Regions from separate parts of the Metaplanococcus flavidus genome, predicted to be linked through region 1. Evidence: predicted binding sites of a transcription regulator. Region 1 holds the regulator's gene; the other holds the start of a gene.
What was found. Region 1 encodes NrdR, which represses ribonucleotide reductase genes. Its sites were predicted from a motif close to AACACNATATATNGTGTT; they were not measured.
Positions count from the first base shown of each region.

Region 2: ACFQ1X_RS04605 (vitamin B12-dependent ribonucleotide reductase) is a predicted target of NrdR. The motif match lies at 12,866-12,883, and genes of this name have one in related genera.

Region 1 covers NZ_JBHTKI010000006.1:108,979-125,559, forward strand. The annotation lists gene polA (DNA polymerase I) at 1-1,509, shown strand, start outside; gene mutM (bifunctional DNA-formamidopyrimidine glycosylase/DNA-(apurinic or apyrimidinic site) lyase) at 1,525-2,394, shown strand; gene coaE (dephospho-CoA kinase) at 2,404-2,991, shown strand; gene ACFQ1X_RS03145 (glyceraldehyde-3-phosphate dehydrogenase) at 3,107-4,120, shown strand; gene speD (adenosylmethionine decarboxylase) at 4,815-5,198, shown strand; gene nrdR (transcriptional regulator NrdR) at 5,895-6,371, shown strand; gene ACFQ1X_RS03160 (replication initiation and membrane attachment family protein) at 6,383-7,744, shown strand; gene dnaI (primosomal protein DnaI) at 7,745-8,680, shown strand; gene thrS (threonine--tRNA ligase) at 9,183-11,111, shown strand; gene infC (translation initiation factor IF-3) at 11,731-12,252, shown strand; gene rpmI (50S ribosomal protein L35) at 12,281-12,481, shown strand; gene rplT (50S ribosomal protein L20) at 12,532-12,891, shown strand; gene ACFQ1X_RS03190 (DUF1294 domain-containing protein) at 12,950-13,228, shown strand; gene ACFQ1X_RS03195 (sigma-w pathway protein ysdB) at 13,235-13,615, opposite strand; gene ACFQ1X_RS03200 (dUTP diphosphatase) at 13,708-14,193, shown strand; gene ACFQ1X_RS03205 (M42 family metallopeptidase) at 14,273-15,361, shown strand; gene ACFQ1X_RS03210 (nuclease-related domain-containing protein) at 15,688-16,581, shown strand, end outside.
Region 2 covers NZ_JBHTKI010000007.1:145,162-161,742, reverse strand. The annotation lists gene ACFQ1X_RS04680 (LTA synthase family protein) at 1-1,296, shown strand, start outside; gene ACFQ1X_RS04675 (DUF2759 domain-containing protein) at 1,396-1,578, opposite strand; gene ACFQ1X_RS04670 (MBL fold metallo-hydrolase) at 1,730-2,368, shown strand; gene ACFQ1X_RS04665 (DUF2626 domain-containing protein) at 2,435-2,677, opposite strand; gene comGA (competence type IV pilus ATPase ComGA) at 3,400-4,440, shown strand; gene comGB (competence type IV pilus assembly protein ComGB) at 4,397-5,437, shown strand; gene comGC (competence type IV pilus major pilin ComGC) at 5,450-5,764, shown strand; gene ACFQ1X_RS04645 (GspH/FimT family pseudopilin) at 5,791-6,195, shown strand; gene ACFQ1X_RS04640 (hypothetical protein) at 6,164-6,484, shown strand; gene ACFQ1X_RS04635 (competence type IV pilus minor pilin ComGF) at 6,472-6,921, shown strand; gene ACFQ1X_RS04630 (shikimate kinase) at 7,129-7,650, shown strand; glycine riboswitch at 7,783-7,874, shown strand; gene gcvT (glycine cleavage system aminomethyltransferase GcvT) at 8,016-9,113, shown strand; gene gcvPA (aminomethyl-transferring glycine dehydrogenase subunit GcvPA) at 9,141-10,487, shown strand; gene gcvPB (aminomethyl-transferring glycine dehydrogenase subunit GcvPB) at 10,480-11,943, shown strand; gene ACFQ1X_RS04610 (rhodanese-like domain-containing protein) at 12,047-12,430, opposite strand; gene ACFQ1X_RS04605 (vitamin B12-dependent ribonucleotide reductase) at 12,915-15,473, shown strand; gene aroQ (type II 3-dehydroquinate dehydratase) at 15,843-16,283, shown strand; gene ACFQ1X_RS04595 (M24 family metallopeptidase) at 16,280-16,581, shown strand, end outside.

The DNA of each region.
Region 1 (16,581 bases):
AAAGCCTCGACTGCCGCTTTCCTGCGCTGTGAAATCGAGTTGGATGGAGTCGACTTCGATTTGATGCTCGGCGCCTATATCGTCAATCCGTCCCTGACATATACCGATATGGCGAACATTGTGCTGGAATACGGCTATACAGATGTTTCGACGAATGAACAAGTTTATGGCAAAGGTGCGAAAAAGAAAGTGCCAGAAGATGCTGTCCTGCATGAACATATCGCCAGAAAAGCGCGGGCCATCTGGAAAGTGCGCGACGTCATCATCAAAAAGCTGGAGGACAATCAGCAATTTGATCTGTACGATAAATTGGAATTGCCACTGGCCACTGTGCTTGGAGAAATGGAATCGCTTGGCGTCATGGTGGATCGCAACCAATTGTCGGATATGGGCAAGGAATTGTCCGAAAAACTTGAGAAGATCGAAGTGGAAATCTACAGCCTGGCAGGCCAGGAATTCAATATCAACTCACCGAAACAATTGGGCGTCATTCTTTTTGAAAAACTGGGATTGCCGCCGTTGAAGAAAACCAAGACCGGCTATTCGACAGCAGCCGATGTGCTGGAAAAATTGGAAGGGCAGCACGAAATCATTTCGCATATTCTGCTTTACCGCCAGCTGGGCAAGCTGCTGTCCACTTATATAGAAGGTTTATTGAAGGAAATTCATGAGGATGGCAAGATCCATACACGTTTTCAGCAGGCATTGACGACAACTGGCCGATTGAGTTCGACCAACCCGAACCTGCAGAATATTCCGGTCCGCCTTGAAGAAGGGCGGAAAATCAGAAAAGCGTTTGTTCCTTCGCATCCTGATTGGGTGATGGTGGCTGCCGATTATTCCCAGATTGAATTGCGGGTTCTAGCTCATATGTCTGAAGACGAACGACTCGTCCAAGCGTTCAAAGATGACCGGGATATCCATACTGCCACAGCGGCAGATGTTTTCCATGTGTCCCTGGAAGAAGTGACAGGTGCACAGCGCAGTGCGGCCAAAGCGGTAAACTTCGGGATTGTTTACGGCATCAGTGATTACGGTCTTTCACAAAGTCTCAATATTCCACGCAAGGAAGCAGCGGAATTCATCGAGCGCTATTTGAAGAGCTTCCCTGGAGTTCAGCAATACATGACAAATATCGTCGCATCTGCTAAGAAAGAAGGATTTGTAACTACTTTGATGAACCGCCGCCGTTACTTGCCGGACATCACAAGTTCAAATTTCAATCTTCGCAGCTTTGCAGAACGGACAGCGATGAACACACCGATTCAGGGAAGTGCGGCCGATATCATCAAGAAGGCGATGATTGACATGGACGAAGCACTCGAACGTGAAGGATTGAAAGCGAACATGCTTCTGCAGGTGCACGATGAGTTGATCTTCGAAGCACCAAAGGACGAATTAACCCGTTTGATGGAGCTGGTTCCGTCAGTCATGGAATCGGCTGTGGCACTGAATGTTCCATTGAAAGTCGATATCGCACATGGCGACACCTGGTATGAAACAAAATGATTGGAGGCCGATAAGATGCCTGAACTTCCTGAAGTCGAAGGAGTGGTGCGGCAGATACGGCCTGTTGCCATCGGCAAAAGGATCGAGGATGTATTCGTTTCCGATACCATCCGGCTGTCCAAGACCGGCGGCCGTGAAGCGATCCTGAAAAAGATTGAAGCTGACAGTTTTATTGACCGGGTCAAAGGCTCTCAGATTGTCAGCGTGGAACGCCGCAGCAAATATATTTATTTTGGATTAAGAAAAGATGTTGAATTTCTGCTCGTCAACCACCTGGGAATGTCAGGTGCATGGTTTTACGTCGACAGCCTGCTGTCGATTCCGGAAGAGAAGTTCCGCAGGCATGTCCATGTGGTTCTGACTTTGAGTGATGGCAATCTTCTCGCTTATTCAGATATACGGCGTTTCGGTGAAATGCGCGTGCTGCTCCATGAAGGCGATTATCCACCGCTCCTGCTGATGGCTCCGGAACCGTTTGCAGAAGGGGCAATGCAGCATTTTCTGGACATGGCCGATTCCGCCAAATACCGCAATAAACCGATTAAAGAAGTGATAATGGACGGTCAGGTGATTTCCGGAGCAGGCAATATTTATGCGACGGAAGCCCTTTTCCGGATGAAAATCCACCCGAACAGATCTGTGCGGCGTATCAGCAGAAAACGCAGAATTGAATTATTTGAAGCAATCGTCGAAATTTTACTCGAAAGCATCGAAGCAGGAGGCAGCACCATTTCTGATTACCGGAACGTCAACGGCGAATCAGGGGGCATGCAAAACCGCTTCGCCATATATGGAAAAAAACAATGCATGGCTTGCGGCACTGTGACCAAAACCCTGAAAATCGGGGGGCGCACATCTGTATACTGCCCGGCATGCCAAAAATGAGGGCTGATGATGATTATTGGATTGACAGGAAGTATAGCCAGCGGGAAAAGCACAGTTTCAAAAATGCTGGAAGCATTGGGTTATCCGATAATTGATGCGGACATGGTCGCGCGGCAAGTGGTCGAACCCGGATCGGAAACACTGAAAAAAATTGAAGCTTTATTCGGTCCGGAAGTGATCAGAACGGATGGCTCGATGGATCGTGAAAAAGTTGGAGCACTCATCTTTTCAGATCCTGCAAGGAGAAAGCAATTGAACGATATCATCCATCCGGCAATCCGTGAAGAAATGCTGAGAAAACGGAACGAATATCTTACTGAAGGATTCCGGACAATCGTTATGGATATACCGTTGCTGTTCGAAAGCAAATTACAGCATTTTGTCGATAGGATCCTTGTCGTCAGTGTAACCGAAGAAAACCAGCTTGCCCGCCTGATGGAGCGGAACGGGTTGAGTGAAAAGGACGCCAGAGCCCGGATCAGCTCGCAGCTGCCCATGTCCGTCAAAGAAGAAGGAGCTGACGCGGTAATTTATAATAATGGCACGGTTGAAGAAACCGCTCTTCAATTGGACAGAATCCTGGAACAGTGGCAGTGAAAGTTCACAAAAATGAAATATTCATCCGCTTTTGAGGTTCTGTAATCGACATAATGTGTTATACTATATAACGGATTAAAAAATAAGTATAACTTAATTAATGGAGGACTTTTAAATGACAGTGTCTATTGCAATTAATGGATTTGGCCGTATTGGCCGCATGGTGTTCAGACAGGCCATCCTGATGGATGACGTAACGATTTCAGCGGTAAATGCCAGCTATCCTGCTGAAACCTTGGCTCATTTGATAAAGTATGACTCAAATCACGGCATCTTTGACGCCGAAGTAAGAGCTGAAGAAGGAGCTTTAATTGTTAATGGGAAACGTGTTCAACTGGTCAGCGAACGCGACCCACTGAAACTCCCATGGAAAAAGATGGGCATTGATATTGTCATCGAAGCTACGGGTAAATTCAATTCGCGCGATAAAGCTGCTCTTCATCTTGAAGCCGGTGCAAAAAAGGTTATTTTGACTGCTCCTGGTAAAAATGAAGACATCATGATTGTAATGGGTGTTAACGAAGATCAACTGGATATTGCAAAACACGATGTCATTTCGAACGCCAGCTGCACGACAAATTGTCTCGCGCCTGTTGCAAAAGTCCTCAACGATTCGTTTGGAATCGACAACGGTTTGATGACGACTGTTCACGCTTACACAAACGACCAAAAAAATCTGGATAACCCGCACAAGGATCTGCGACGTGCCCGTTCGTGTGCCCAGTCGATCATTCCAACTTCGACGGGTGCTGCGAAAGCGCTGTCACAGGTTTTGCCTGATCTGGAAGGAAAAATGCATGGGATGGCGTTGCGTGTTCCAACTCCGAACGTCTCGTTGGTAGACCTGGTGGTCGATCTGAATAGAGATGTGACGGTTGAAGAAGTCAATGAAGCATTCATTAATGCTTCAAACGGGCCGTTGAAAGGAATCTTGAGCTTAACGATGGAACCTTTGGTTTCAATAGATTTTAATACGACAACGGACTCTGCCATTGTCGACGGTCTGACTACCATGGTAATTGCAAACCGGAAAGTCAAAGTGCTGGCATGGTATGACAATGAGTGGGGCTATTCAGCCCGCGTTATCGACCTGACAAAAAAGGTCGCTTCAGCAATGAGTGCAAATTAAGAACGAAAACCACTTTTCCTATTATTATGGAGAAGTGGTTTTTTTCTGTTTAAGAGTGTATAGGGGTATTTAATATATGAAAGCGGGCGCTGTCGCTTTTCTCTGTCCAGACTCCAGCGGCCCAGCTCTTCAGGTCATAAGCCACTTTGTGTCCAGACTCCAACGGCCAACTCCTCGGACTTAAGCTGTCCTTCCTCTGCGGCAAAGAGCGCCACTTCGGAAGTTCATCTTAAGCCTTTCGGAGCTGAACGGCCGTTTCCGCTTTTCGGGACTGTGCGGCTGAAAAGACGCCGCTTCGCCAAATCGTAAAAACCTTATTGCTCCTGCATCGCTTCGCTAGCTTCGTCGCAAAGAGGTGGACCAAATGTAATTTGGTCCACCTCTTTCCTTACAGAGCTTAACGGGCGCTGTCGATTTTCTTAATTGTAAGAAAAATCCATGAAATAAAAGATATTTATATCAGATTTATTTGTTGCTTTTCCACGGAATACATCATATACTATGATTCGTAGCTGAAAACGGGCTACTTTTTTCATAACGATTCCAAAGCTCAATGAGGGATCGGAACGAAGAATTTTTATTCACATGACTGCTTAAAGGGTTAGGACCTCTTTGGACTAACTTTCCCCCGTGGTAGTCAACTTTGAATATTTTGAGCGCGAAACCAAAATGATATCAAAGGGGGAAACGAACCATGGAAACAATGGGACGTCACGTAATTGCAGAACTTTGGCAGTGTGATTTTGACAAATTAAACGATATGGATTTTATCGAAAAAACTTTTGTTGATGCAGCACTCAAATCAGGGGCAGAAGTCCGCGAGGTCGCTTTTCACAAATTTGCGCCACAAGGCGTAAGCGGCGTAGTAATTATTTCTGAATCACACCTGACAATCCACAGCTTTCCTGAACACGGTTATGCGAGTGTAGATGTATACACTTGCGGTGACATGGATCCGACAATTGCAGCGGATTACATCGCTCTGGCACTTGGCTCACAATCGAGCGAAGTTAAAGAATTGCAACGTGGAATGGGTCCAGTCGGTGCTGGAAAAACCAAAGTTACAGTAACTGCATAATCCATGAAACCATAACATTAAAGCAGGGGAGCTGATCCTCTGCTTTTTCTATTTGTGTACATAGTAAAGTAGAAAGAAAATCTTTAGCAATCGATATTCCGCAAAACAGCTTCGCTTGCCAAAACCCGTGCTCCTGTCTCTGCATCGCTGCGCTAGCTTCGTCGCAAAGACTCGGCCGAACTCCCTTCGGCCAACTCTTGGCTCGCGCTGAGCTAACTCGGTCTCGTTTCACTTCGCCCAAGTGGATCTCAGCACTTCGTCGGCATTCGCCTGCTCCCCTGGGCGTCTTCGCTGTTTTGCTCCATATCTCTAGAGAACCCATTATAATGTAACAGCGGAAGGCAACGCAGAGTAAAGATATATCCTGCATCGATGCTTCGATTAAACGCAAAGCTAACTCGGGCCTATGCCCGAGTGTGGTTCAGTACTCCACTAGATCCCAAAGGATTCTTTATTGCTTCTTTATATCTAGAAGTGGCCCCCAGCGAAGGAGCGCCGCCGGAGCAGGCGAATGCCGACGGAGCAAAAGACGAGTGTTCTTCTCGGCTTATTGCGGGAGCTTAGTCCAAAGCGACGAAGCGTCATATATAAGCTAGTTCTTCTGTACTTTTATTCAGTTTCAAAAATGAAATATTATAAACGCTGAAATTTTGTTATACTTATAGCAACAGAAAGAGAATTTGGGGAGATGTCAAAATGAAATGTCCGGCTTGTCAGCATAATGGTACCCGCGTTGTGGATTCGCGGCCAGTAGATGAATTGAAATCGATCAGGAGAAGACGGGAATGTGAAGAATGCGGCTATCGTTTCACCACTTTCGAGAAAGTGGAAGAGATGCCGCTGATTGTCGTGAAAAAAGATGGTTCACGCGAAGAGTTCAGCCGTGAAAAAGTATTGCGCGGCTTGATCCGTGCCTGTGAAAAGCGTCCGGTACCACTTGAAAAACTTGAAGAACTGGTCTTCAATATCGAAAAAGATCTGCGCAGAATCGGCAACGCCGAAGTAAAATCCGAACAGGTCGGCGAAATGGTGATGGACAGGCTGGCGGCAATTGATGAAGTGGCATATGTCCGTTTTGCTTCCGTCTATCGCCAGTTCAAAGACATCAACGTATTTATAGATGAGCTGAAGGATTTATTGAATAAGAATCCGGATGACAAGATATCCGAATAAGGCGGTGACATATGACTGCATTCTATAAGGAATTGCAGCCGGCTGATGCATTTAAGATCCGGTTGCCTTATCCATTTTCCGATTATGACCGCCAATTGCTGACACTGCTTTACCAGCCGATGATCGGCGCAGAAGCCGTGTCGCTTTACCTTACGCTTTGGGCGGAAGGGGAAGCATTGCGTGCAGAAACGCCGCATTATTCATTGATGAATACGCTGGGCATGCCGATTTCGAAAGTTTTTGAATCGCGCATCCAGTTGGAAGCGATCGGTCTGATAAAGACATACCGGAAGGGAACTGAATCCCGGACGTTCCTGTATGAATTATGCCCGCCGCTTGACCCGAAAGATTTTTTCGCTGATCCTCTGCTGTCGATGTTCCTGTTCAGCAAAATCGGTGATATCGCCTATCGCCGAATTCGCGACCGGTTCATCATGCCGGCAGAAGCCATGGAATCTTTCGAAGAAGTGACGCGGATTTTTACGGATATTTTCCAGCCGGTGCATGCCAAAGCCGGTTATCCGCAGGACTCGCAAAAAATGCAGCAGCGCAGCAGAACAGGCTATAAAGCGGAATACGATTTCGACTTCAGTCTGCTGCATCAGGGACTTTCCGAGCAGCTGGTCCCGAAACGCGTGCTGACCGCATCGATCAAGGACACCATCTGTAAACTGGCGTTTCTCTATGGTTGGGGACCACTCGAAATGCAGAAAGTGATCCTCCTGGCCATTGATGATGATTATCGTCTTACTATAGAAGGAATTAAAAAGTCGGCTTCCGAGTACTATAAAATGACGGTGTCCACCACTGCACCGAAATTGGAACCGGTCCTTGCGAAAGCTCCGGAACCGAAAGAGGAACCGAAAACAAGGCAGGATGAATTGGTCGTCTATCTCGAATCGGCGTCACCCATTGAAGTCCTCCGGGATATCGCAGGAGGCAAAGAGCCGTTGTCGGCAGATGTCCAGCTTGCCAATAATCTGGTGGTGCATCACGGAATGGAGCCGGCTGTGGTAAACGTCCTGCTTCAGTATGTGCTGCTGCGGACGGATATGAAATTGACGAAAAGTTATGTCGAAAAAATCGCTTCCCATTGGATCCGCAAAAATGTTTCCACTGCAGCCGAAGCAATGGAATTGGCGCGTACAGAACACGCTCAGTACATGAAATGGAAATCGGAAGGTTCGCCGTCCGCTGCTTCAAAATCATCAGCGCGCTCCGGTGGAAAACCTGTCCGCGAGGAAAAATTGCCGGAATGGTTCTATACGAAGGATGAACCGCAGGGAGCCGATTCTCCCAAAAACGAAAGCCTGGAAGTCGAGAAACAAAAACTCCTGGCAAAACTTGCTTTGAGAAAAGGGAAGGGTGATTAAATGGAACCGATTCGGGAAACCTTAAAACGCGTTGTCAATGCACCCGCTTTTTCCGAACGCTATAACGATATGCGCAAGGAGGTGCTTGAAAATCCGGGCGTCCAGAAATTTCTTGAAGACCATGCCGAGGAAATCGATAAAAGCACCGTCGACCGGGGCATGCATAAATTGTACGAGTATATCGACCAATCTCATGATTGCAATAAATGCCCGAGCCTTGAAGGCTGCATCAATCATCTGAAAGGCTTCGAACCGAACCTGGTGTTGGAGCGTAATACAATTGGTATCGCCTATACCGCATGCAAGTCCAAAAATGCCTATGACAATAAACGCCGTGCAAGCTCGCTGATCCACAGCATGTATATGCCGAAAGAGGTCATGCAGGCAACACTTTCAGGCTTTGAACTTGACGACAGCCGCATGGAAGCATTCCGTGCCGTCGGCAATTTCCTGGATCAGGCGACGGGACCGGACGATCTTCCGGATAAAGGCCTGTTTCTGTACGGTAAATTCGGCATCGGCAAATCTTATTTATTGAGTGCTGTGGCGAATGAACTGGCAGAGATGAACGTCAAATCCGTTCTGGTCTTCGTTCCGGAATTCATGCGCGAAATGAAACAGGCAATCGGCGACCAGACGCTTCAGGAAAAAGTCGACTATGTTAAAAAAGCTGATGTTCTGATGCTGGATGATATCGGTGCTGAGGCGATGTCGAGCTGGACCCGCGACGAAGTGCTCGGCACCATACTTCATTACCGCATGGCGGAAAAATTGCCGACGTTCATGACCTCGAACTTCAGTTATACTGAACTTCAGCATCACCTGACGTATTCACAGCGCGGTGAAAAAGAGGATTTAAAAGCGGCGCGTGTCATGGAACGAATCCGTGCATTGACGGAGCCGGTGAAACTCGACGGCCGCAATCGGCGCAATTAAAGCAAGCAAACAAATCATTTTTAAATGCATTTATTTGACAGAGATTGCATTTTAAATGTTTTCGGTTTATAGTGAATCTAATCGAAATATGATTTTAAATGCACTGACGAGGACAATAATGGATTGAACGCCTTCCAGAGAGAGAAGCCCAGGCTGAGAGCTTCTTAAGAAACGGCAATCCATTTACCGCCTCCGAGCAGCAGTTGTGAACTTTCAGTAGCAGCTGCCGGCAACCGGCCCGTTAGCCGATGCAGAGCTTCGTTCCGTTCAGTTTTTCTGATCGGAGCAGAAGAAGGGTGGAACCACGAACTGAGCTTCGTCCCTTTGGGATGGGGCTTTTTTGCGTTGAAATGCGACAGCGCCCGTTAAGCTCTGAAAGGCATAAGACGATCTGGCGAAGCGGCGTTTTTTCAGCCGCACAGCCAGAGTGGCTTATGACCCGAAGAGCTGGGCCGCTGGAGTCTGGACACCGAAAAGAATGAAGAAAAAAGGAGAGATTGCTATGTCAGACATGATCAATTTAAAATTCCCGGATGGGGCAGTTAAGGAATTCGAACGGGGAACTACAACTGAAGACGTGGCAGGGTCCATCAGCCCGGGCTTGCGCAAAAAAGCGCTTGCCGGTAAACTTGGCGACCGCCTTGTGGATTTGAAAGCACCACTGAAGGAAGACGGAGAAATTGCCATCATCACTGCAGAGTCTGATGAAGCTTTGGAAATTCTGCGCCACAGCACAGCACATTTACTGGCACAAGCAGTCAAACGTCTTTACCCGGATGCCAAACTTGGCGTCGGCCCGGTAATTGAAAACGGTTTTTATTATGATATCGATACTGATTCAGCCATTACTGCGGAAGATCTTCCGAAAATCGAGAAGGAAATGAAAAAAATCATTGGTGAAAATCTGGAAATCGTGCGCCATGATGTAACGCGTGCTGAAGCGCAGGAACGTTTTGCGGCGATTGAAGATCCGTATAAAGTGGAATTGCTCGAAGCGATTGCGGAAGATGATCAGGTGTCCATCTATGAGCAAGGCGACTTTTTCGATTTGTGCCGCGGAATCCATGTTCCGGCGACTGGCAAACTAAAGGAATTCAAATTGCTCAGCGTAGCTGGTGCATATTGGAGAGGCAACAGCGACAATAAAATGCTGCAGCGCATCTACGGCACTGCATTTTTCAAAAAAGAAGACCTGAAAGCGCATCTTGAAATGCTGGAAGAAGCGAAAGAGCGCGACCACCGCAAAATCGGCAAGGAACTGGACTTGTTCATGAACTCCCAGAAAGTTGGGCAGGGGTTGCCGATGTGGTTGCCGAAAGGCGCGACAATCCGTCGCATCATCGAGCGCTATATCGTCGATAAAGAAGAGCGTCTGGGCTACGATCATGTCTATACGCCGGTTCTTGGCAGTGTTGAACTTTATAAAACTAGCGGCCACTGGGACCATTACCAGGAAGATATGTTCCCGGTCATGAAAATGGACAATGAAGACCTCGTGCTGCGTCCGATGAACTGCCCGCACCATATGATGATTTTCAAGCAAGGCATCCATTCCTATCGCCAGATGCCGGTCCGCATCGCGGAACTTGGCACGATGCACCGTTATGAAATGTCAGGCGCTCTTTCCGGCTTGCAGCGTGTCCGCGGCATGACGCTGAACGATGCGCATCTATTTGTCCGTCCGGATCAGATCAAGGAAGAATTCAAACGCGTCGTCAATTTGGTAGTGGAAGTTTATAAGGATTTCGACATCAAAGATTATTCATTCCGCGTATCGTACCGCGATCCGGAAGATAAAGAGAAATACTTTGATGACGATGCAATGTGGGAGCGCGCTCAATCCATGCTGAAAGAAGCGATGGACGAAATGGGCTTGGATTACGTGGAAGCTGAAGGAGAAGCGGCATTTTATGGCCCGAAACTGGATGTCCAGGTGAAAACGGCGCTCGGTAAAGAAGAGACTCTTTCCACAGTGCAGCTTGATTTCCTGTTGCCGGAACGTTTCGACCTTTCCTATATTGGAGAAGACGGCAAGCAGCATCGCCCGGTTGTCATCCACCGCGGAGTCGTTTCAACGATGGAACGTTTTGTGGCTTTCCTGATCGAAGAATACAAAGGCGCCTTTCCGACTTGGCTGGCACCGGTTCAGGTGGAAGTTATTCCGGTTTCACTCGATGTTCACAGCGATTACGCGAAAGAGATCCAGGAAAAATTGCAGGCGCATAAATTGCGTATCGATATAGACGAGCGCGATGAAAAGCTCGGCTATAAGATTCGTGAAGCTCAAATGCAAAAAGTTCCTTATATGCTGGTTCTTGGAGATAAGGAAATGGAAGACGGTTCTGTAAACGTCCGCAAATACGGCGAACAGAAATCCGAAAGCATGCCGTTCGATGACTTCCTGTCGATGATCCAGGGAGAACTTCGATAAGTTTAAACTAGGGGAATACCATATGTAACGCTTCGGCGCTTTGGACAAGGCTCCCACCATAAGCCGAGAAGACCACTCGTCTTATTGCTTCGCTCAGTCCATAGGCGCGCCGGCGCTATAGAAATTTCTAAAGATATGAAGCAAAACAGCAAAGAGTTGAACGAAGCCTGCGAGGGCAACTCTTTGCGACGAAGCAGCGTAGCGATGCAGGAGCACAAATAATAATCGTGCTCCTGCAGTGCTATGCACTTCGTCGCAAAGGCATTATCCTCGCACAGGCGTCGGCTAATGCCTTCGAAGCTGTTTTGCGGAATATCGATTACAGTGACTTAATACTTCAACTTACTTAGAGAAGGTTGTTGACACGGGTCAGTGTGCGTGATACTATGAATAAGGTTATAGAATACTTATATGTGCAAGCAGGAGCACCCGCTTCTCACCTGATCGACCATTTGTTGGCAGGTAGACACGATTTGACTTTTTCACGCTGCGGCGTGCTGTCATAAATTGCGGGTGGGCCGAACGAGGCCCATCCGCTTTTTCTTTGGATCGGAACCTGTAAGCCGACATGGTCGGTTTCGCATTTTAAGCTATTCGCAACACTATCCGGAGGTGGATTATTATTAGCAAAGACAGTAATGTAAACGAAGGCATTCGTGCACGGGAATTACGGGTTATTGATCAGAACGGTGAACAGCTCGGCATTAAAACGCGCACCGAAGCCCTAGAAATTGCAGGCCGTGTCAACTTGGATCTGGTTCTTGTGGCTCCTCAAGCTAAGCCGCCGGTTGCCCGCATCATGGACCATGGTAAGTTCAAGTTCGAACAGCAGAAGAAGGAACGTGAGATTCGTAAGAATCAGAAAGTCATCGTAGTGAAAGAGGTTCGTTTGAGCCCTGGAATCGACGATCATGACTTTAACACAAAGCTTCGGAACGCAATCAAGTTCCTTGAAAAAGGCGACAAAGTTAAAGCTTCAATCCGTTTTAAAGGCCGTGCGATTACGCACAAAGAAATCGGACAACGTGTCCTTGAACGTTTCGCTGAAGCGTGCAAAGATGTTGCCACGGTTGAACAGCGCCCTAAAATGGACGGACGCAGCATGTTCTTGATGCTGGCTCCAATCAACGAAAAAGAATAACAGTACAATTGTTTAGGAGGAACTCGAAATGCCGAAAATGAAAAGCCATAGCGGTGCGTCAAAACGTTTCAAGAAAACTGGAACAGGTAAAGTAAGACGCAATCGTTCACACACAAGCCATTTATTTGCAAACAAATCGACTAAGCAAAAGCGTAAACTCCGTAAAGGGAAGCTTGTATCAGCTGGAGATTTGAAACGCATTAAATCACTAATTTATAACATGAAATAAAACCGAACAAAAAATCGAATTATTTATATTCAAGCAGGAGGTAATGTGATATGCCACGCGTAAAAGGTGGAACAGTGACGCGCCAGCGTCGTAAAAAGGTCATTAAATTAGCAAAAGGTTATTATGGTGCAAAGCACATCCTTTTCAAAGTAGCAAACCAACAGGTGATGAAGTCAGGTAACTATGCTTACCGTGACCGTCGCAACAAAAAACGTGATTTCCGCAGACTGTGGATCACTCGTATCAACGCAGCAGCTCGTTTGAACGATATCTCTTACAGCCGTCTAATGAACGGATTGAAAGTTGCCGGTATCGACATCAACCGCAAAATGCTTGCTGAAATCGCTGTATCTGATGCAGTAGCTTTCACAGCACTTGCTGATCAGGCTAAAAAAGCTTTGAACAAATAAGTTAAATGCAAAAAAGACTGGCGATCATTCGCCAGTCTTTTTTATTGGAGGAAATCAAATGTTTTTGATAGTTTCAGCGTATCTTGCAATTTTATCAATCATGGCTGTCGCTATGATGAAAATCGACAAACGGCAGGCGCAGCAGAGAGGCCAGCGCATCCCTGAAAAGAATCTTTGGCGTGTAGCGCTGTTCGGCGGCGGAATTGGGGCCTATATCGGCATGATGGCATTCCGCCACAAAACGAAGCACACGAACTTCCGCATCGGTTTCCTCGTGCTGGCGATGCTGCAGGCGGCACTGCTTGTCTGGATTTATACTGAATTCGGTCTGCAATAATTCTGTTCAGCTTGTCATTAATTGTTCAATCGGATTTTTCCAATTGATGTCGGCATTCGGGTAATTCATATGGATTTCCTTTTCGAGAAAGTGGAAATCCTCTTTTGTGAAGCCCTGGAGGCTGTCCGGATCTTCTGCCCAGACGAATATTGAAACCACTTCAAATGCGTCATCTGTGGTGCCAAGGTATTTTTCCCCTTCAAAAACCACGCCGCGCAGCGTAATGAAGAAATTTTTACGGACATTTTGGACATCGTCATAAAAATAATAGGATTTATTTTCGACTGCCGCATCAAATTTTCTTTTCGGGTCGAATACATAGCGCAGTAACTTGTAAAACAAATAGATGATTAATGCAATCACAAGAAATCGGATAATGATGGCCATGCAAAATACCCCCTTAAAAAAGTAGTGGTCATGTATAATACGGACATGAAGATATATGGTTTCAAGATTTATTGAAATAAAGGAGGATTTACATGAATTTAGAGAAATTATTCACCATGCAGGAAGAATTGGACCGATACATACAAACAAATAATGAGGTGAACGGTGACTTGTTCGATAAAAAAGGACTGGCGCTGATTGTCGAGCTAGCCGAATTGGCGAATGAAACCCGGACGTTTAAATTTTGGAGTTCGAAAGGGCCATCTGACCGGGAAGTCATTCTCGAGGAATATGTGGATTCAATTCATTTCCTGTTGTCACTGGGTATCGATCGGGACTTGAATATGCTGAAGGACTGGCCGAAGCCGTTGAATGATAATGATCTGACCACGTTGTTCCTCAAGACCAATAGCAGCATCCTGAAATTTATGGAGCAGCATTCCATGTCCGCATACCAGACTGTGTGGAGCTGTTACGGTGCGATTGCCGAGATTTTGGGATTCACGTACGACGATGTGATGGAAGCGTATCTTGCAAAAAATCAGAAAAACTATGACCGCCAAAAGGATGGGTATTAATCTTTTTGATGAATTTTTTGAATATATGCGCATGTTCATTTATAATGAAGAAGTGAGACTATTTAGGAGGTCGAAATAAATGGTAAAATTAGATGAAACGTTACAAATGCTGAAAGACTTAACGGATGCTAACGGCATACCGGGCAACGAACGCCAAGCGCGTGAAGTCATGAAGAAATACATATCACCTTTTGCGGATTCAGTCGAAACGGACGGACTGGGAAGCCTGATCGCGAAAAAAGAAGGGAAAGCTGACGGACCGAAAGTCATGGTTGCCGGCCACCTGGATGAAGTGGGCTTCATGATTTCTCAGATCGACGACAAAGGATTTTTGAAATTCCAGACAGTTGGCGGCTGGTGGAATCAGGTAATGCTGGCACAGCGCGTTACGATCACAACACGCAGCGGCAAGGAAGTAATTGGCGTAATCGGTTCGAAACCGCCGCATATCCTGTCACCGGAAGCACGTAAAAAGCCGGTTGAAATCAAAGACATGTTCATCGATATCGGCGCGTCTTCACGTGACGAAGTGAAGGAATGGGGCATCGCACCAGGCGATATGGTGACGCCTTATTTCGAATTCAATGTCATGAACAATGAAAAATTCCTGTTGGCGAAAGCTTGGGATAACCGCATCGGATGCGCCATTGCAATCGACGTGTTGAAAGGCCTCAAAGGCCAGGACCACCCGAATGTCGTTTACGGCGTAGGGACTGTACAGGAAGAAGTTGGACTGCGCGGAGCAAAAACCGCTGCAGCGAAAATCCAGCCGGACATCGGATTTGCAGTGGATGTGGGCATCGCCGGCGATACACCGGGCATCACGGCTCAAGAATCCAACAGTAAAATGGGCGACGGACCACAGATCCTTCTTTTCGACGCTTCAATGGTTTCCCATCGCGGATTGCGCGAACTTGTTGTGGATACAGCTGAAGAATCGGGCATCCCTTACCAGTTCGAGACAATTGCAGGCGGCGGAACGGATGCCGGCGCAATTCACCTGACTGCTAACGGTGTTCCAGCACTTGCGATTGGCGTGGCGACCCGCTATATCCACTCACATGCCGGAATCCTTCACCGCGACGATTACGAAAACGCAGTAAAACTGATCGTCGAAGTCATCAAGAAATTGGACAAAGACACAGTAGCGAAAATTACATTCGAATAAAAATCGCAAACCCAGCCGAAATGGCTGGGTTTTTTTGATTTTATTCGTGAAAAACGGCTGAGTGATCATAGAATGGCGATTTCCGCTCATAGAATCGAATAAGCGCTCATAGAATGAAGCGGACCGCTCATAGAATCCAAAGAGCGCTCATAGAACCCATAAATCCGCTCATAGAAATCCGCACCAGCTGAAGGTGGTCAAAAGTAATGATTAGAGGAAAAATAAAGCATTTATTCAAGCGAGTGAATGTTATAATCCGATTAAGAAGAAAGGGGAGAGACATGACACTGACAAAAGCTGATATGTTAAATAGAGCTATTAACAGAATGAAAGAGAATTCACCGGATCGGGAGTTTCTGGAAAGGGAATTATTCAAGGCCGAAGCCGGTATCCGGGGAGAAAAGAGGCTTCAAAGAAAGTTTGTGGAATTTTATTCATCCGAACCGTTTGAAATTCTTTGGAATACAAGTCTGACTCTGGGCAATTGGCCAGTGCAGATTGACGGTCTGCTATTGACGCAAAAAGCTGCTATCATTCTCGAATCGAAAAACATAAGCGGCGAGCTGCATTTTGAAAATTCGACCGGAGAATTTTACCGACGGGATTCAAATGGAATCAAGACTGTTATGGACAATCCGGCTGTTCAAGTTGAAAAACATATACGCTTTTTAAAAACCTGGTTCGAAGAAAATAAGATTCGCATGCGAGTAGATGGTCTTCTCGTATTCACAGCTTTGCAAGCCGAACTCTGTTCGCTTCCCCACACCATTCGCACCTGCAGACACCACCACATGATAGAATTTCTGTTTAAAACGATCAACGAAATTCCCACGGGTCCCCAACTCAGTAAACAAACTCTTCAAAAATATAGAAAAACAATTGAAAGCCAGCTCACCCCATTTATTCAAAAACCGATTTCAGTTCAATATTCCTTAGATCCGAATCTTTTTGAAGTGGGAATTTATTGTGAGGCGTGCAAAACTTTTAATGTTTCCCGCCTTCAGCGCCGATGGCAATGTGCAACGTGCGGGCAAATATCCGCAAACGCAGGCGAAGAAGCGGTAAAGGATTATTTCGCGTTATTTGGCTTTCAGGCAAACAATGAAGAAATTCGGAAGTTCCTGAAAATAAACAATCGGCATATCGTGAAGCGGCTACTATCTCAGAATTTCATTTCGAAAGATGGGAGCAGGAGACATAGCAAATACTCACTCAATGAT
Region 2 (16,581 bases), on a different contig from region 1:
TCTAAATCACAGGCTCAACGGGCACTTGCCAATGGATCTGAATTAGTTGAAGTGACAAATTATGTCAGCTCTACCCAGGCAGAGCCGTCTGAAGAGATGAAAGGCATCGCTGAAGGCCGAAACCTGATTGTCGTCACACTGGAATCACTTCAGACATTTGTGATGAACAATGAGATGAACGGACAGACAATCACGCCATTCCTGAACGAATTGTCAAGTGACGAAGATACGATTTACTTCCCGAATTTCTATCACCAGACGGGTCTTGGGAAAACTTCCGACTCGGAATTCCTGTTGGAAAACTCCCTCTATCCGCGCGCGGGCAGTGCGGTATTCTTCACACATAGTGGCAATACCTATAACTCGATGGCAGAGAAGTTGGGCGAAAACGGATATTTCACCAATGTTCAGCATGCCAATACAGCGAGCTTCTGGAACCGCGATATCATGTACAAAGCAATGGGGATCGATGAATTCCAGGATATTGAGAGCTTTACTGTCGAAGAAGGCCAAGCAGTAAACTGGGGAATGAAAGATACTCCATTCTTTGAACAATCGGTCGAGCATATGGCAGAAATGCCACAGCCGTTCTACAGCCGATTGATCACATTGACCAACCACCACCCCTTCTATCTGGATGAGGAAGACAAATATATTTCGGAATTCGATTCCAACTCCGGTACGTTAAACCGTTATTTCCAAACTTCCAGGTACCTGGATGAAGCGGTTAAAGAGTTATTTGATGAATTGAAAGAACAAGGCTTGTATGAAAATTCGATTATCGTTATGTACGGAGACCATTACGGCATCTCTGAAAATCATAATGAGGCAATGTCACAATATCTAGATAAGGAGATCACTCCTTATGAAACAGCGCAGCTCCAGAAAGTGCCATTCTTTGTGCACATTCCCGGCTATGGTGAAGGACATGTAGATGACAAAGTCAGCGGCCAAATAGATATGCGACCGACGATTCTGAATCTCATGGGATTGGATTCGGATGAGGATGTCCAACTCGGTGCCGACTTGTTTTCGGAAGAATACGAAGAATTCACCGTGTTCCGTGATGGACGTTTTGTTACAGATGAAAATGTTTATGCCGCTGGAACATGCTACGATAGTGAAACAGGGGAAATTGATGATCCTGCAGCTTGTGAACCATATATAGACCGGACAGTTCAGCAATTGGAATATTCGGAAGCCATCATCAATGGGGATCTTTTGAGATTCTATGATGAAGAAACTGGCGAACTACTGGTTGACGACGTTGAAGATGGCGTGGATCAGCCCCAATAAAAAACGGACCCTTCAGAGGGTCCGTTTTTTTGTGGAAATCCAAAAGTGGAGTCATATCAAAAAAAAGCTGTTGCATCAAATGCAACAGCTTTTCCCGTATTAATGTACTTCTGGTGGATAACCTTGTGTGATCAAAGTGGCTACCGCAAAGGCACCAAAAATAATGAAGGTTCCAAAGTTAAATAAAAATCCTAATACTTGTTTATTTTTTAATGTTTGCACAGAACCTATTGCTGCCAAAATAGCAATTAGGCCAAAGATGACGACTACTAACCAACTCATTCAGGACACTCCCTTCAACATTAACAGCCATTGCCGTCTTGCTCTATACTATTGTAATGAATTTTACGGTGTTTGTCGAGCGTGAAAAATGGCATTCCCATGAACATTCCATAGACAGAAGGCATGATATAATCGGGGAGAGGTGAATTCAATGCTAAAAATTGAACAAATGGAACTTGGTCCTGTTCAGACGAATTGTTATATTGTATCGGATACCAATAAGAAGGCGCTGATTTTTGATCCCGGCGAAGAGGGCGAGAAGGTCAGAGCATTATTGGAAAGAAGGGGTCTGACGCCAATTGCGATTCTACTGACTCATGCTCATTTTGATCATATAGGAGCCGTCGATGAGCTCAGGGATGAATACCGGATTCCGGTTTATCTTCATAATCTTGAAAAGGACTGGCTTGGTCGACCGAACTTGAATGGCTCCGGCAAGTACGCAGCGCTGCCGGATTATCGCATAAACGATGCAGATGTTTTGCTGAAGGAAGAAAAAGAACTTGAAATCGGTCCATTCAGAATGATGCTGTTGCATACGCCGGGACATTCTCCAGGCAGTATCAGTTTCTATTTCAAAGAGGATGGTTTTGCCATGGTAGGGGACACACTTTTTCGGGGCAGCATTGGCAGAACAGACCTCATAGACGGTTCTGAGACGAAACTGCTGCAGTCAATCAGGTCAGCGCTTTTGACGCTTCCAGGGGAAACAGTGCTGTTTCCAGGACACGGGCCCGATACGACGCCTGCAGAAGAGAAAAACAGCAACCCGTTTCTGAGAGAATCCTGAATCTGAATAACGATAAATTAAAAAAGCGGCCGAGCTGGCCGCTTTTTTCTTCGTTGAAAAATTTAATTAATGTCCTCCACCAGGTATGTGGATGAAAGTTGTGTAGTACGTGAAGCCGACGAAGAATACTGTTAAGTAAGCTGCGAAGATATACAAATACATACGCTCAGAGATATTTAAAAATCCTAGTAGTACAAAAAAGCCGGTATTGGCAACCATCAATAAAGAAACTTCCACCATATCGCCTACATAAAACAGAACTGCAAAAATCCCAGTCCACCATCCCATTAATTTAAACATGTTATTCATGGGTAATCCCTCCTTTGCCACAACACAATAATCTCTTATTTATTATATAGGAAAGCGAGTCATTGTGTAAACCGCGAGTTCGTTTTCTTTGTGACAAACCGGTGTAATCTTATGTAAGTAAATTAACTATATAAGAAAAAAATGTAAGTAACCGATATTCCGCAAAACAGCTTGCTTGCCAAACCCCGTGCTCCTGCATCGCTGCGCTAGCTTCGTCGCAAAGACTCGGCCGAACTCCCTTCGGCCAACTCTTGGCTTGCGCTGAGCTTACTCGGTCTCGTTGCACTTCGCCCGAGTGGATCTTGCACTTCGTCGGCATTCGCCTGCTCCCCTGGGCGTCTTCGCTGTTTTGCTCCATATCTAGGTGTCTCTTAGCGCCGGCGCGCTCCAGGAGCAGGCGAATGCCGACGGAGCAATAAGACGAGTGGTCTTCTCTGCTTAGGGCGGGAGCCAAGGTGTGCCATACGAAGATGGCACCTCCTTTGCGACGAGCTTGCGCAAGAGCATGATCTTTACCCTTATCCAAAGCGCAGAAGCGGTGTATATATGCTGATTTATTTCTTCAACGTATATAGAAAAGTATTGCCCAAAAATCATTTTTGGCCCGAAAACAGGGGGGTAAAAAATTATTTTGGACCAAACTATTTTCTTGTTCAAAGACCGCGGTTATACTATGGGGGAACAGCGAGGCGGCGATGTTCAAAACTAATTTGGAGGGATCCATGCAGGAAATAATCGAAAGAAAATGTGTCGATCTTCTGCAAAAAGCAGCTGATTGCGATACAACCGATATTCACATCCAACCCGCACCTTCTTGCTACAAAGTTTCTTTCCGCTCCTTTGACGGGCTGCGGCAGGTATCACAAATCCCCTTTGACTTTGGCGATCGCATGATTGCCTATTTCAAATATCTATCCCTGCTGGACATGAGTGAAAAAAGAAAACCCCAAACAGGCTCCTTTCATCTTCCTATCGACAACAAATCCTTTTATTTCCGTATCTCGACCCTGCCTTCCGTTTTGACAAAGGAAAGCATCGTCATCCGCATCATGCCGGATGAAGCGGCAAAGCCGATCCATGAGTTGGCGGCTTTTCGTGATTCTGCCAGACTGCTCGAAAAGCTTTCCGAATCCGCACAAGGCCTGATTCTGCTGACTGGACCAACCGGATGCGGCAAATCAACCACTTTATATTCCTTGTTGAAACATTGCGCTGACAAATGGAATCGCAATATCATCACTTTGGAAGATCCGGTTGAACGGAAGAATCAGGCCATTCTGCAAATCCAGGTCAATGAAAAAGCCGGACTCAGTTACGCTGCCGGGTTGAAGGCCATTTTAAGGCATGATCCTGACATTATCATGATCGGCGAAATCCGGGATGCAGAAACCGCTCAAATAGCCATTCGTGCGGCTTTGACCGGACATCTCGTCTTTTCAACGATCCATGCCAGGCATTCCGTTGGCTGTATACACCGGCTGAATGATCTCGGGATTTCCCACGAAGATATGTCGCAGACTTTGCTTGCGATCTCTGCTCAGCGGATTATGCCGGTTTTTGCCGAGCTTGGTGATGAAAAACCAAGCTATCGTGCCTTATTTGAAATTCTTCACGGCAGCCGTTTAACGGAAGCGCTGCTTGCCGCGAAGGAAAATAAAGATTATTCACTTCCTGACCGGCTGTCGTTTATCGGACAAATTCGGGAAGGGGTGACGATCGGTGCGTTTGAAAAACAAGAAGTCCCTGAAGATTCACCTGCGTGAACGCAGCCGCTTTCTTGACAGGCTGGCGGTCCTGCTTAGCGAAGGGTATCTTCTGCCGACTGCGTTGACCTTGCTGTTGCCAATTCACAGCCGAAATTGGGAGACTGCAGAAAGCGGACTTACCGCAATTTTAAAAAACGGGGGCAACGCGGCAGAGCTGTTAAAATTTCTCGGTTTTAAAGAAGGTGTACTGTTTCCGGTGGAAATCGCGGAACATCATGGCCGTTTATCCCATTCCCTTCAAAGCATTGCCAAAAGCTACGGCAGGACAGAGCAGGTGCGGATGAAACTGAAGAATATTCTGGTCTATCCTTTATCGCTGCTCGGGTTCACCTCACTGCTGTTTCTCTTTTTCCGGATGAGCTATGTGCCGAACCTGACGGAACTGATGGCATCCATGCAAACCGGTAAAGGGGGCGGAGGCGTTCCGGCTTACCTTTTAAAATTGCCTGACTTCTTTATTGCGGCTATCGCTGCGGCGTTGGCTGCTGCTTTTCTCTTTTGGAGACTACTGAAACTGCAGCCGGTTGAAAAGCAGATCAGGTGGCTGCTGCAGGTTCCGGTTGCCAGAAAATATATCCGGCTCTATTGGTCTCATCTTTTGGGGCGTGAGCTGGGGACCTTGGTTCACAGCGGGATTTCCCTGCAGGAATCACTGGCAGTGCTGCGCAATCAAAACCATCATAAAGTGATTCAGGCAATTGCCGCCTCCGCAGAATCCCAAATCATTCTCGGTGACTCCATGTCGACTGCAGTTGAACGCCTGGGTATTCTGTCAACGGATATGCCGGCTTTTTTAAGGCATGGTGAATTGACCGGTTTTCTTGGAAAGGAATTGATCCTTTACAGCGAAGTGCAGATGGAACAGATTGAGCAGCTTACCCAAAAATGGCTGAAAATCATTCAGCCGACTTTTTTTGTCATCATTGCAGTTTGCATTATCGCGGCATATTTGGCGATTTTATTGCCAATGTATAATCTGGTCCAAACCATTTGAGGAGGAAAAAGAATGAAACGATTAAAAAGCCAAAGAGGGTTCACCCTGATCGAAATGCTGATAGTCATGCTGATCATCACAGTGCTCATTGCCATTGCGATTCCGAATGTTTCAAAACAGACATCTGCAGTAGACGAAAAAGGTTGCAAAGCATTTGTACAGATGGTCCAGGGCCAGGTGGAATCATTCCGAATGGATGAAAAGAAGGTTCCGACGCTGGAAGAATTGGTGTCAGAAGGTTACCTGAAAACGGGTGAGACAGATTGTCCGAACGGGGAGGTTGTAAGTATTTCTGTAGAAGGTGTCGTAACATCGGCGAAACCCTGAATAAAAAAGACAGTGGTTTCACGCTGATGAAAGTGGTTTTGGTGCTGGCCATTCTGATGGTGGGCCTCAGCATCGGTTTGCCGGCATATCATCAGATTTCAGTCCAGCAAGAGGAGGAGCGTTTTTTTCAGCTTCTCAGAAACGATATTTATCATGCACAAAGCGAAGCTTACCGCTTGAATACAACGGTTACGCTGGTCTTTCAGTCTGATTTGGGCTTTTACAATGTCACACCGAGCATCAAAACATCTCTCGCAAAACGGAAGATACCTCTTTCTGTTACGTTGAATCGATTAAGCAACCTGAAAGAAATCGCTTATTGGCCGACGGGTTCTGTGGTCGCTTCGGGCACGCTGCGCTTCAATACCAGCAGCGGGGAAAAGCGGGTGATTGTCCATCTTGGCAAAGGGAGGGTGGTTTTCTCTGAATGAAAAAGGGGTATCCTGGGCTGAAACAATGCTCAGCCTGCTGATTATTTTCATGCTTTTTGGCACATTGCTGCCGCTCATGCAAAAAATGCATCAGACCTTGGATGATAAGCAATTACGTACAATAGCCTTTGAGACGATGCATGAAGCGGCCAAAACAATACAGGCGACCGGCAAAGATTTCGGCACTCGGACAGTCAATAGCACGGTCTTTTCATGGGAGTACGGCACTAAATTATGTGTGGATTATGAAAACTACAGACACCTGCCGGAGACAATATGCGCAGAGTGACCAGCAGGCAGACTTTATCGACACAACAGGGGTACGTTTATTACAATGTACTGCTTGACCTGCTTTTGGTCGCAGCCCTCATGCCGCTCATCATCCTGTTTTATATGTACACGGCCAATTACATGGAAGATTTGGAAGCGGGGAAGATCGAATGGCGTCTTTTCTCGACAGAGCTTCAAGCTTATCTGCACTCTGTCGATTCTATTCAGATTACCCATGGCAATACAGGGTTGCGCGTAGTACAGGCGGGGGTTGAATACGATATCGAAGTTTATGGTTCCTTCATCCGAAAGCAGAAGTTCAATCAGGGCCATGAAATTATGATGACAGGGATCAGCCAGTGCAGTTTTCAGTTGGAAGGTGATGTGTTGAAAATTACGGCAGTGCTGCTGAGTGGTTCAGAAGAGAGGTACGAGTATGCCATTACAGGTCCTTAAGTCGGAAAGGGCAGCGGTTTATCCGATCACTCTCATTTTTTTCATTTCTGCATTAATGGTCATGTCGCACGCCGGAGTCTTGTACGGGCAGCATTTTAAAACGTACGATGCATTGGAAAATATGCACCGGCATGCTACTATACAACTACTGGCAGAAATCGAGAAAAATAAAATACCTGAGTGATTAGGGTAGTATCGGGTGGTAGGATGAAAAGAATTTATTTGGTTGGGTTTATGGGATGCGGTAAAAGTGCGGTAGGCAGACGGCTCAGTTTTTTGCTGAAAATGCCTTATTACGATATGGACAAGGAAATTTCAAGGCAGAATGGCATGGCTGTCGCTGAAATTTTCGATAAACATGGGGAAGCGTATTTCAGGGAACTGGAAACGCAATTTCTGCAAAATTTGAAAGACGAGGATTGCATCATTTCTACGGGTGGCGGTGTGGCTATAAGGGAAATAAACCGTAAAATCATGCGCCGGACAGGGTTGGTGCTGTTTCTGGATGCACCGTTCCGTGAAATATGGCGAAGGATTCATAAAGATCCCCGACGCCCGATTGTCGTGAATTCGACAAAAGAGCAGATTGAATCTCTTTACCAAGCCCGCTACCCGCTTTACAAAGCGGCTGCCCATATTACGATACGGACAGAATTCCGCTCGCTCCGACAAATAACACAATATGCAGCATTTCAAGTGAATCGCTTAAAAGGCGAACGTAAAAAATAAAATTACGCCAAACGTTCGTCTTTCGCTAGTGTACACAAAATAGATTGCGCTTACCTTCCAATAATGTTAGGATATAGACGAAGTTATATGATATTAATATAACGCTATGGACCAAACATTTGATTTGGGCGGATGAAAGCATGGGGAGAGAACGCGAAAGCGTCGCCGAAGGAGCAAATGGCAAAAGCCATGAATCTCTCAGGCAAAAAGACTCGTGCCGGACGCATCTCTGGAGAACGCTGCATGGCAGCTACCAAAGAGGAAAACCGTAACGGTAAACTTTCAGGTTCCAGGACAGAGATTTCCCTTCAATGGGAAATCTCTGTCCTTTTTTTATGGAAACTGTTAAATGAGGAGGAAGATGAATGGGAGAATTACAACGAACACCTTTATTTGAGTCATACGCTGAGTATGGCGGAAAAACAATCGATTTCGGTGGCTGGGAATTGCCTGTGCAGTTTTCAAGCATCAAAGAAGAGCACGAAGCTGTGAGAACCAAAGCCGGTCTTTTCGATGTATCGCATATGGGCGAAATTTTGGTTTCCGGTCCGAATAGTTTGGAATTCCTTCAGAGCCTGCTGACGAATGACATTTCCAAAATCAAGGACGGGCAAGCTCAATATACGGCAATGTGCTATCCGGACGGAGGGACGGTCGACGACCTGTTGACTTACCGTTTTGACGAAGAACATTATATGCTGGTCGTCAATGCCTCGAATATCGAGAAGGATTTTGAGTGGATGCAAAAGAATGCGATTGAAGGAGTCACTCTGGAAAATGTTTCAGATCAATATGGTTTACTCGCATTGCAGGGACCGCTCGCTGAAACAGTTCTTCAACGCTTGACCGACGAAAATTTGTCCGATATCAAACCTTTCCGATTTAAAAAGGACGTTGTAATTTGCGGTCATCCGGTTGTCATTTCACGCACCGGCTATACCGGGGAAAACGGATTTGAGATTTATGCTTCTCCTGAAGCTTCCATAGCGTTATGGGCTGAAATCTTAAAAGAAGGCAAAGAGGACGGCGTTATTCCGGCCGGACTTGGCGCACGTGATACATTGCGTTTCGAAGCTTGTCTGGCGCTGTACGGACAGGAATTGTCGAAAGACATCACTCCGCTGGAGGCCGGCATCAACTTTGTCGTTAAATTGGCGAAGGAAGATTTCATTGGAAAAGAGGCACTTGCCGCACAAAAAGAGGACGGGATTCCGCGCAAGCTGGTCGGTATTGAAATGATTGACAAAGGCATTCCGCGCCATGGATATTCCGTGTACCTGAATGATGAAAAAATTGGTGAAGTAACAACCGGCACTCAATCTCCAACATTAAAGAAAAACATCGGCCTTGCTCTGGTATCGGCGGAATATGCTGAAATCGGCAAAGAACTGGAAGTCGAAATCCGCAATAAACGACTGAAAGCAGTAACAGTCGAAACGCCATTCTATAAACGCAGCAATTAATTCTATTTAAAAAGGGGACAGCAATCGATGAAACATCGCTATTTACCAATGACGCCGCAAGATGAAAAAGCAATGCTCGATACAATTGGCATCCAGTCCATCGATGAGTTATTCGCAGATATTCCGGAAAAAGTCCGTTTTAAAGGCGAATATAACATCAAACCTGCAAAATCAGAGTCATCGCTGACAAAAGAGTTGTCGCAATTGGCTGCCAAAAACGCGGATTCAAATACTTATGCTTCCTTCCTGGGTGCTGGTGTCTACGACCACTATAAACCGATTATCGTGGATCACGTAATATCGCGTTCCGAGTTCTATACAGCCTACACTCCTTATCAGCCCGAGATTTCTCAGGGTGAATTGCAGGCGATTTTTGAATTCCAGACCATGATCAGCGAATTGACGGGCATGGAAATTGCCAACTCTTCGATGTATGACGGCGGAACAGCGCTTGCTGAAGCGGGCATGCTGGCTGCCGGCCATACACGCCGCAAAAAAATTCTTGTATCCCGTGCAGTTCATCCGGAATCGCGTGATGTTGTCCGTTCTTATGCACTTGGACAGTCCATCGCAGTGGAAGAAATTCCATTGAAAGACGGCCACACGGATCTCGAAGCGTTGAAAGAAATGATCGATGACAATACAGCTGCAGTGATGATCCAGTATCCGAACTTCTTCGGCCAGGTGGAAAACCTGAAAGAAATCGAGCCGATCGTTCACGGAGCCGGCGCATTGTTCGCGGTATCATCAAACCCGCTGGCTCTTGGCGCTCTTACGCCTCCAGGCAAGCTTGGCGCGGATATCACAGTTGGTGATGCGCAGCCATTCGGCATCCCGGAAGCATTCGGAGGCCCTCATTGCGGTTATTTTGCAGTCACTAAAGCCTTAATGCGAAAAGTACCAGGACGTCTTGTCGGTGAAACGACAGATGAAGACGGACGCCGCGGTTTTGTTCTGACCCTTCAGGCAAGAGAGCAGCATATACGCCGCGATAAAGCCACCTCGAATATCTGTTCGAACCAGGCATTGAATGCGTTGGCCGCTTCTGTTGCCATGACGGCGCTCGGCAAGGAAGGCACTAAAGAAATCGCCATCCAGAACATCACAAAAACTCATTATATGAAACAGCAATTGGAGCGCGCCGGTTTTGAAATCGCTTTTAAAGGCGCACATTTCAATGAAATTGTCGTTAAAACAGATTCTCCAGTCAAAAAGCTGAATGCATCCTTATTGCAAAAAGGGATGATCGGCGGCTATGATCTCGGTTTGAGCTACGAAGAATTCAGTGGACACGTGCTGGTTGCCGTTACCGAGCAGCGCACGAAAGAAGAAATCGATGCATTCGTGCAGGAAATGGGGGCTACTCATGCATAAAGACAACCAACCACTCATTTTTGAAATGACTAAAGAAGGCCGCGTCGGCTACAGCCTGCCGGAACTCGATGTTCCTGAAATCGACCTTGCTGATCTATTGCCGGAAGGCCTGCTCCGCGAAGAAGCTGCGGACCTGCCGGAAGTTTCCGAACTGGACATCATGCGCCATTACACGGCGTTGTCGAAGCGCAACCACGGAGTCGACTCCGGTTTTTATCCGCTCGGCTCCTGCACAATGAAATACAACCCGAAAATCAACGAATCGGTGGCCCGCTATTCCGGCTTTGCCAATATCCATCCGTTGCAGGATGAATCCACTGTCCAAGGTGCAATGGAATTGATGTATGACCTCCAGGAACACCTGAAGGAAATTACGGGCATGGATGAAGTGACTCTTCAGCCGGCCGCTGGCGCCCACGGCGAGTGGACAGGATTAATGATGATCCGTGCTTTCCATGAAGCGAATGGCGACATGGATCGCACAAAAGTCATCGTTCCCGATTCCGCACATGGAACAAACCCTGCTTCTGCAACCGTAGCCGGATTTGAAACCGTGACGGTTAAATCGAACGAGCATGGCCTTGTCGACCTGGAAGATTTGCAGCGCGTAGTCGGGCAGGATACAGCTGCCTTGATGCTGACGAATCCAAACACACTGGGCCTTTTCGAAGAACAGATTCTGGAAATGGCTGCCATCATCCATGAAGTTGGCGGCAAGCTTTATTATGACGGTGCCAACCTCAACGCGGTTATGTCAAAAGCACGCCCGGGAGATATGGGCTTTGACGTGGTCCACTTGAATCTCCACAAAACGTTTACCGGCCCTCACGGCGGTGGCGGACCGGGATCAGGTCCTGTAGGCGTCAATAAAGATTTATTGCCGTATCTGCCAAAACCGATTCTCGTTAAGAACGGCGACGTATTCTCGTTTGACTATGACCGCCCGCAGTCAATCGGCCGTGTGAAACCGTTTTACGGCAACTTCGGCATCAACGTGCGCGCATACACTTATATCCGTTCTATGGGGCCGGACGGCTTGAAAGCTGTAACCGAATATGCCGTTTTGAACGCCAACTATATGATGCGCAGATTGCAGCCGCATTTTGACCTGCCGTATGACCGCCATTGCAAACACGAGTTTGTCCTGAGTGGCCGCCGCCAGAAAAAAATGGGTGTGCGCACCCTGGATATGGCAAAACGTCTGCTCGATTTCGGTTACCATCCACCGACAATCTACTTCCCGATAAATGTGGAAGAAGGCATGATGATCGAACCGACGGAAACAGAATCGAAAGAAACGCTTGATGCCTTCATCGATGCAATGATCCAGATTGCACGTGAAGTGGAAGAGAATCCGGAAATCGTCCAGGATGCACCTCACACCACGGTCATCAAACGCCTCGACGAAACAAAAGCGGCACGCAAACCCGTGTTGCGCTACCATAAAGCTGAATAACAGAAAAAATGCCTGGAAGCAGATTTTGCTTCCAGGCATTTTTGCTATTGCGCAATGAATTTTTTTTGAAAAAAAACTCTTCCATGAAGGAAGAGCTTGTGGTTTAGGATTTTGATCTGATTTTTCCGGTCCATTGCTTGAAACCGCCTTGCAATTGATAAATCTGGTCATAACCCTGTTTTTTCAGGTAAATCGCTACCCGGCCGGCGCGTGCGCCGTTCTGGTCATACAGATAGACCGGTTTGTCAGAGCGGATTTCCTTATGGCGCTGTTTTAACTGGGTTTGTGGAATATTACGCGCTCCAAGAATATGTCCTGCAGCGAAATCTTTGGGTTCGCGAACATCAATGAGCTGGGCTTTCCGGTAACCTTCGATGAACTGTTCCTGCGTCAGCGGCGTGACGGCTTTTTTCATGCGGAAATACGATACCAGTGCATAAACGATAATCGCAAAAAGGATTGCGGCGATAAAATACAAGAATTCCAATGGTCTTTCCCCTTTCTATTCTTTCTTCATTATAAGAGAAGATGGTTCTTGAATTCAATGGCAATATTCCATGCAACAATGAAAAAGAGGCGATGTTGTGAAAATTCATTGCTACGGACACAAATCCATCTTGATGAAAATTTATCATTGCTTTAGTTTTTAATGGGCAGGGAGGAATGGGGAAACAAGAAAAACTGCCCGTCGGACTTCAAAAACATAAAATATCCATGCGAGTTGAACGAGGTGTCAACAAGAAAAGATCTATGGAATTTTACCCTGAAAAGGGATGGTGCAAATAATATCACTTTTGACTCATTTTTTTTATTTCGGACTGTAAAAAGCTTGTCATTGCAGAGTTTGCCATCAAACGAGTTGGAGAATCAAAATTTTGTTATGGAAAGGAGTTTCAACATATAGTATCATGGGAACAGTATAAATACTATATATTGTGTTTACCCCTATAATACAAAGGAGGATTTGTCAAATGGTTTCTGCAACTAAATCTGTTTTTACGTTAAATCCTGAAGCTCTGAACAGGGACATCGAGCAATTTTCACAAGTACATCCGATTACACCGGACATGACGACAACACATAAAGGAGTTTCGCGGCTGGTCATGATCGATCGTTACTCTTTCAAAGATACCGAGAAGAAAACATTGAAGGCTGGAGATTTTGTCGTTCTGACAGTAAAAGAAGATCCGAAATTCCCGGCACGTGGTCTTGGGTTTATTGTTTCAGTGAATAAGCAAGCCAATCAGGCAGAAGTCTGGATCGAGGAAGATTACCGCAGCGCGATTGACAACCAGGAAGATCTGGAGAATGGCATTGTTGTAAAATCCCTTGACGTTATCGAAAAACCACTTGAAGTCTACTATGAACAAATTGCCAAACGGAATGCGACGGGGCTTGCATCTGTTGAAAAAACAGAGGAAAAACGGCAGGAATGGTTTGCGAAGTTTTATGAGCAGCTTGTGGGTCTTAAGTTCATTCCTGCAGGCCGCGTTCTATACGGAGCGGGCGCCGATACGGATGTTACATATTTTAACTGTTATGTAATGCCGTTCGTGGCAGATTCCCGCGAAGGAATTTCCGACCATCGCAAACAAGTAATGGAAATTATGAGCCGTGGCGGCGGAGTGGGGACAAATGGTTCGACTTTGCGTCCACGCAATACATTGGCGCGCGGTGTTAACGGTAAATCTTCAGGTTCGGTTTCCTGGCTCGACGATATCGCGAAACTGACACACCTTGTTGAACAGGGCGGATCGCGACGTGGAGCTCAGATGATCATGCTGGCAGACTGGCACCCGGATATCGCAGAATTCATTATCTCCAAAATGCAGAATCCGCGGATCCTCCGTTATTTGATCGAGAATACCGAAGACGAGACAATCCGGAAACTGGCTAAAGATAAATTGAAATTCAAGCCGTTGACAGAACTGGAAGAAGCAATGTATCAAGGAGTTCTGAACTACCGGACAATTCCTGGCATGGGTGGATTCAATGAAAAAATCATGCGTGATGCGGACACGAAACTTCGTGACGGCGGAACGTACTCTGTTCATAACGAAGAATTTCTTACAGGAGCAAACATTTCTGTAACATTGACGAGTGATTTTATGGAAGCTGTTGAAAAGGACGCTGATTTTGATCTGCGTTTCCCGGCTGTAGAATCTTATTCAAAAGAAGAAATGGCAATATACAACGAACAATGGCAGGAAGTCGGCGATGTGCGTGATTGGGAGCGTTTAGGCCATAAAGTCCGCACTTACCGCACAATGAAAGCACGTGATTTGTGGAATCTCATCAATGTTTGCGCCACTTATTCTGCAGAACCCGGCATATTCTTCATTGATAACGCCAATGAAAAAACAAATGCAACAGCCTATGGCCAAAAAGTGGTGGCGACCAACCCGTGCGGCGAACAACCACTGGCCCCTAATTCAGTTTGTAACCTGGCGGCTGTCAACCTGGCAAGATTTGCAGATCCGAAAACGAAGACGGTCGATTTTGAAGCCCTGAAAGAAACGGTTCGCGTAGGTGTCCGCATGCAGGACAATGTAATAGACGCAACCCCTTATTTCCTTGAAGAGAACCGCCTTCAGGCATTAGGGGAACGCCGCGTCGGCCTCGGTGTCATGGGTCTCGCTGACCTGTTGATTTATTGTGATAAAGAATATGGATCGCCGGAAGGCAATGAACTTGTCGACCAGCTCTTCAAGACTATTGCTGCAGCAGCTTATGAAGTTTCGACAGAATTGGCGGCCGAACGTGGAAGCTTCCCATTCCTTGAAGGGGAAACGGAAGAAGAGACGGCAGCTCTCCGAAAAGCATTTACTGAAACAGGCTTTATGCGTGGAATGCCGGAAGAGATCCGTGAAGGCATTTTGGCAAACGGAATCCGCAATTCGCATCTGTTGACGGTTGCACCGACTGGTTCCACTGGCACGATGGTAGGCGTCTCCACAGGGCTTGAGCCATATTATTCATTCACATACTACCGCAGTGGACGCCTTGGCAAGTTCATCGAAGTCAAAGCGGATATCGTCAGTGAGTATCTGAAAAACAATCCGGAAGCCCGCGAAGACGATCTTCCGAAAGCTTTCATTACATCAATGGAGTTGGCACCGGAAGCTCACGCTGATGTGCAATGCATCATCCAGCGCTGGATCGATTCATCGATTTCAAAAACCGTCAATGCACCGCGCGGCTATACAGTCGAACAGGTGCAAGGCGTCTACGAACGACTTTATAAAGGCGGAGCGAAGGGCGGTACGGTTTATGTTGATGGCAGCCGTGACTCCCAGGTTCTTACTTTGAAAGCGGAAGAAAATACGTTTGAAGATGAAGCACCTGAAGAAGTTCAGACTAAACGCCCGATCGTATTGATCGACACAATCCAGGATCTGCGTTCGACGAATGTCACCATCGGTTCAGAAGTGGGCGATACATGCCCGGTATGCCGCAAAGGGACAGTCGAAGAAATGGGCGGTTGCAATACCTGCACAAATTGTGCGGCGCAGTTGAAATGTGGACTATAAATTAAAAACGAAAAAGCGGGAGCCAAGCGTGGCCGAAGATCTTCCGGCCGGCGCTTTGCGACGAAGCTAGCGAAGCGATGCAACGCACTTTCATGTCCCGAAGCTAGCGCAGCGTTGCAGGGACAGAGACAGGAGCATGGGTTTCAGGAAAGCGAACCTGTTTCGCGTAATATCGGTTTTCATTTTTCATTCTCAATTAAGTTGTAAAGCGGAAGCCTTAGCTTCCGCTTTTATTTATTTGCGAACTTATTTATGGCAACCGCAACCAAAATTCAAGTTATACCCGGCTCCCCATTTTCCTTCTTATAGTTGCTCGATTCTGCTCGTATGATAAAATAATGAAGAAGTTATCGACAGGGAGTGGAGAAGATGCGCGTTTTGATACTGAATGGCCCCAATCTGAACCGTCTTGGCAAGCGGGAGCCGGATGCATACGGCACATTTACACTTGCCGAACTGGAACATGAGCTTGAACAATTCGCATTCGATCACGGCATTGAGCTGACATGCAGCCAGTCGAATCATGAAGGCGAAATCATTGATTGGCTTCAGCAGGCAGAACGCCAGGATCTTGATGGGGTGGTTTTAAACGCCGGTGCTTACACGCATACGAGCATTGCCATTCGGGATGCCATCGCTTCCATTAACGTACCTGTTATTGAAGTACATATTTCAAATGTTTATAAACGCGAGGACTTTCGCCACCATTCCTTTATAGCACCGGTTGCGGAAGGGCAGATCACCGGGTTTGGAAAAGACGTATATTTCCTGGGTCTGCATGCTTTGCTGTTACGAAATCAGAGAGGATGACTACATTGAAACTGCAAAAATTGCGAAACGAAATGGCTCAACAAAAAATTGAGGCATTCCTCATCACAAGCGAATTTAATCTGCGTTATATCACGGAATTTACCGGCTCATCAGGCCTTGCAATTGTTACACCGGAAAAAGCGCTTTTCATCACGGATTTCCGTTACACAGAACAGGCAGCAGAACAGTGCAAAGGTTTTGAAATCGTCCAAGCCAAAACCAATCTGCTGGAAGAAACGGCCCTTCAGGTAAAAGAATTGGGAGTGAAATCGCTCAGCTTCGAAAAAGATTTTGTTAC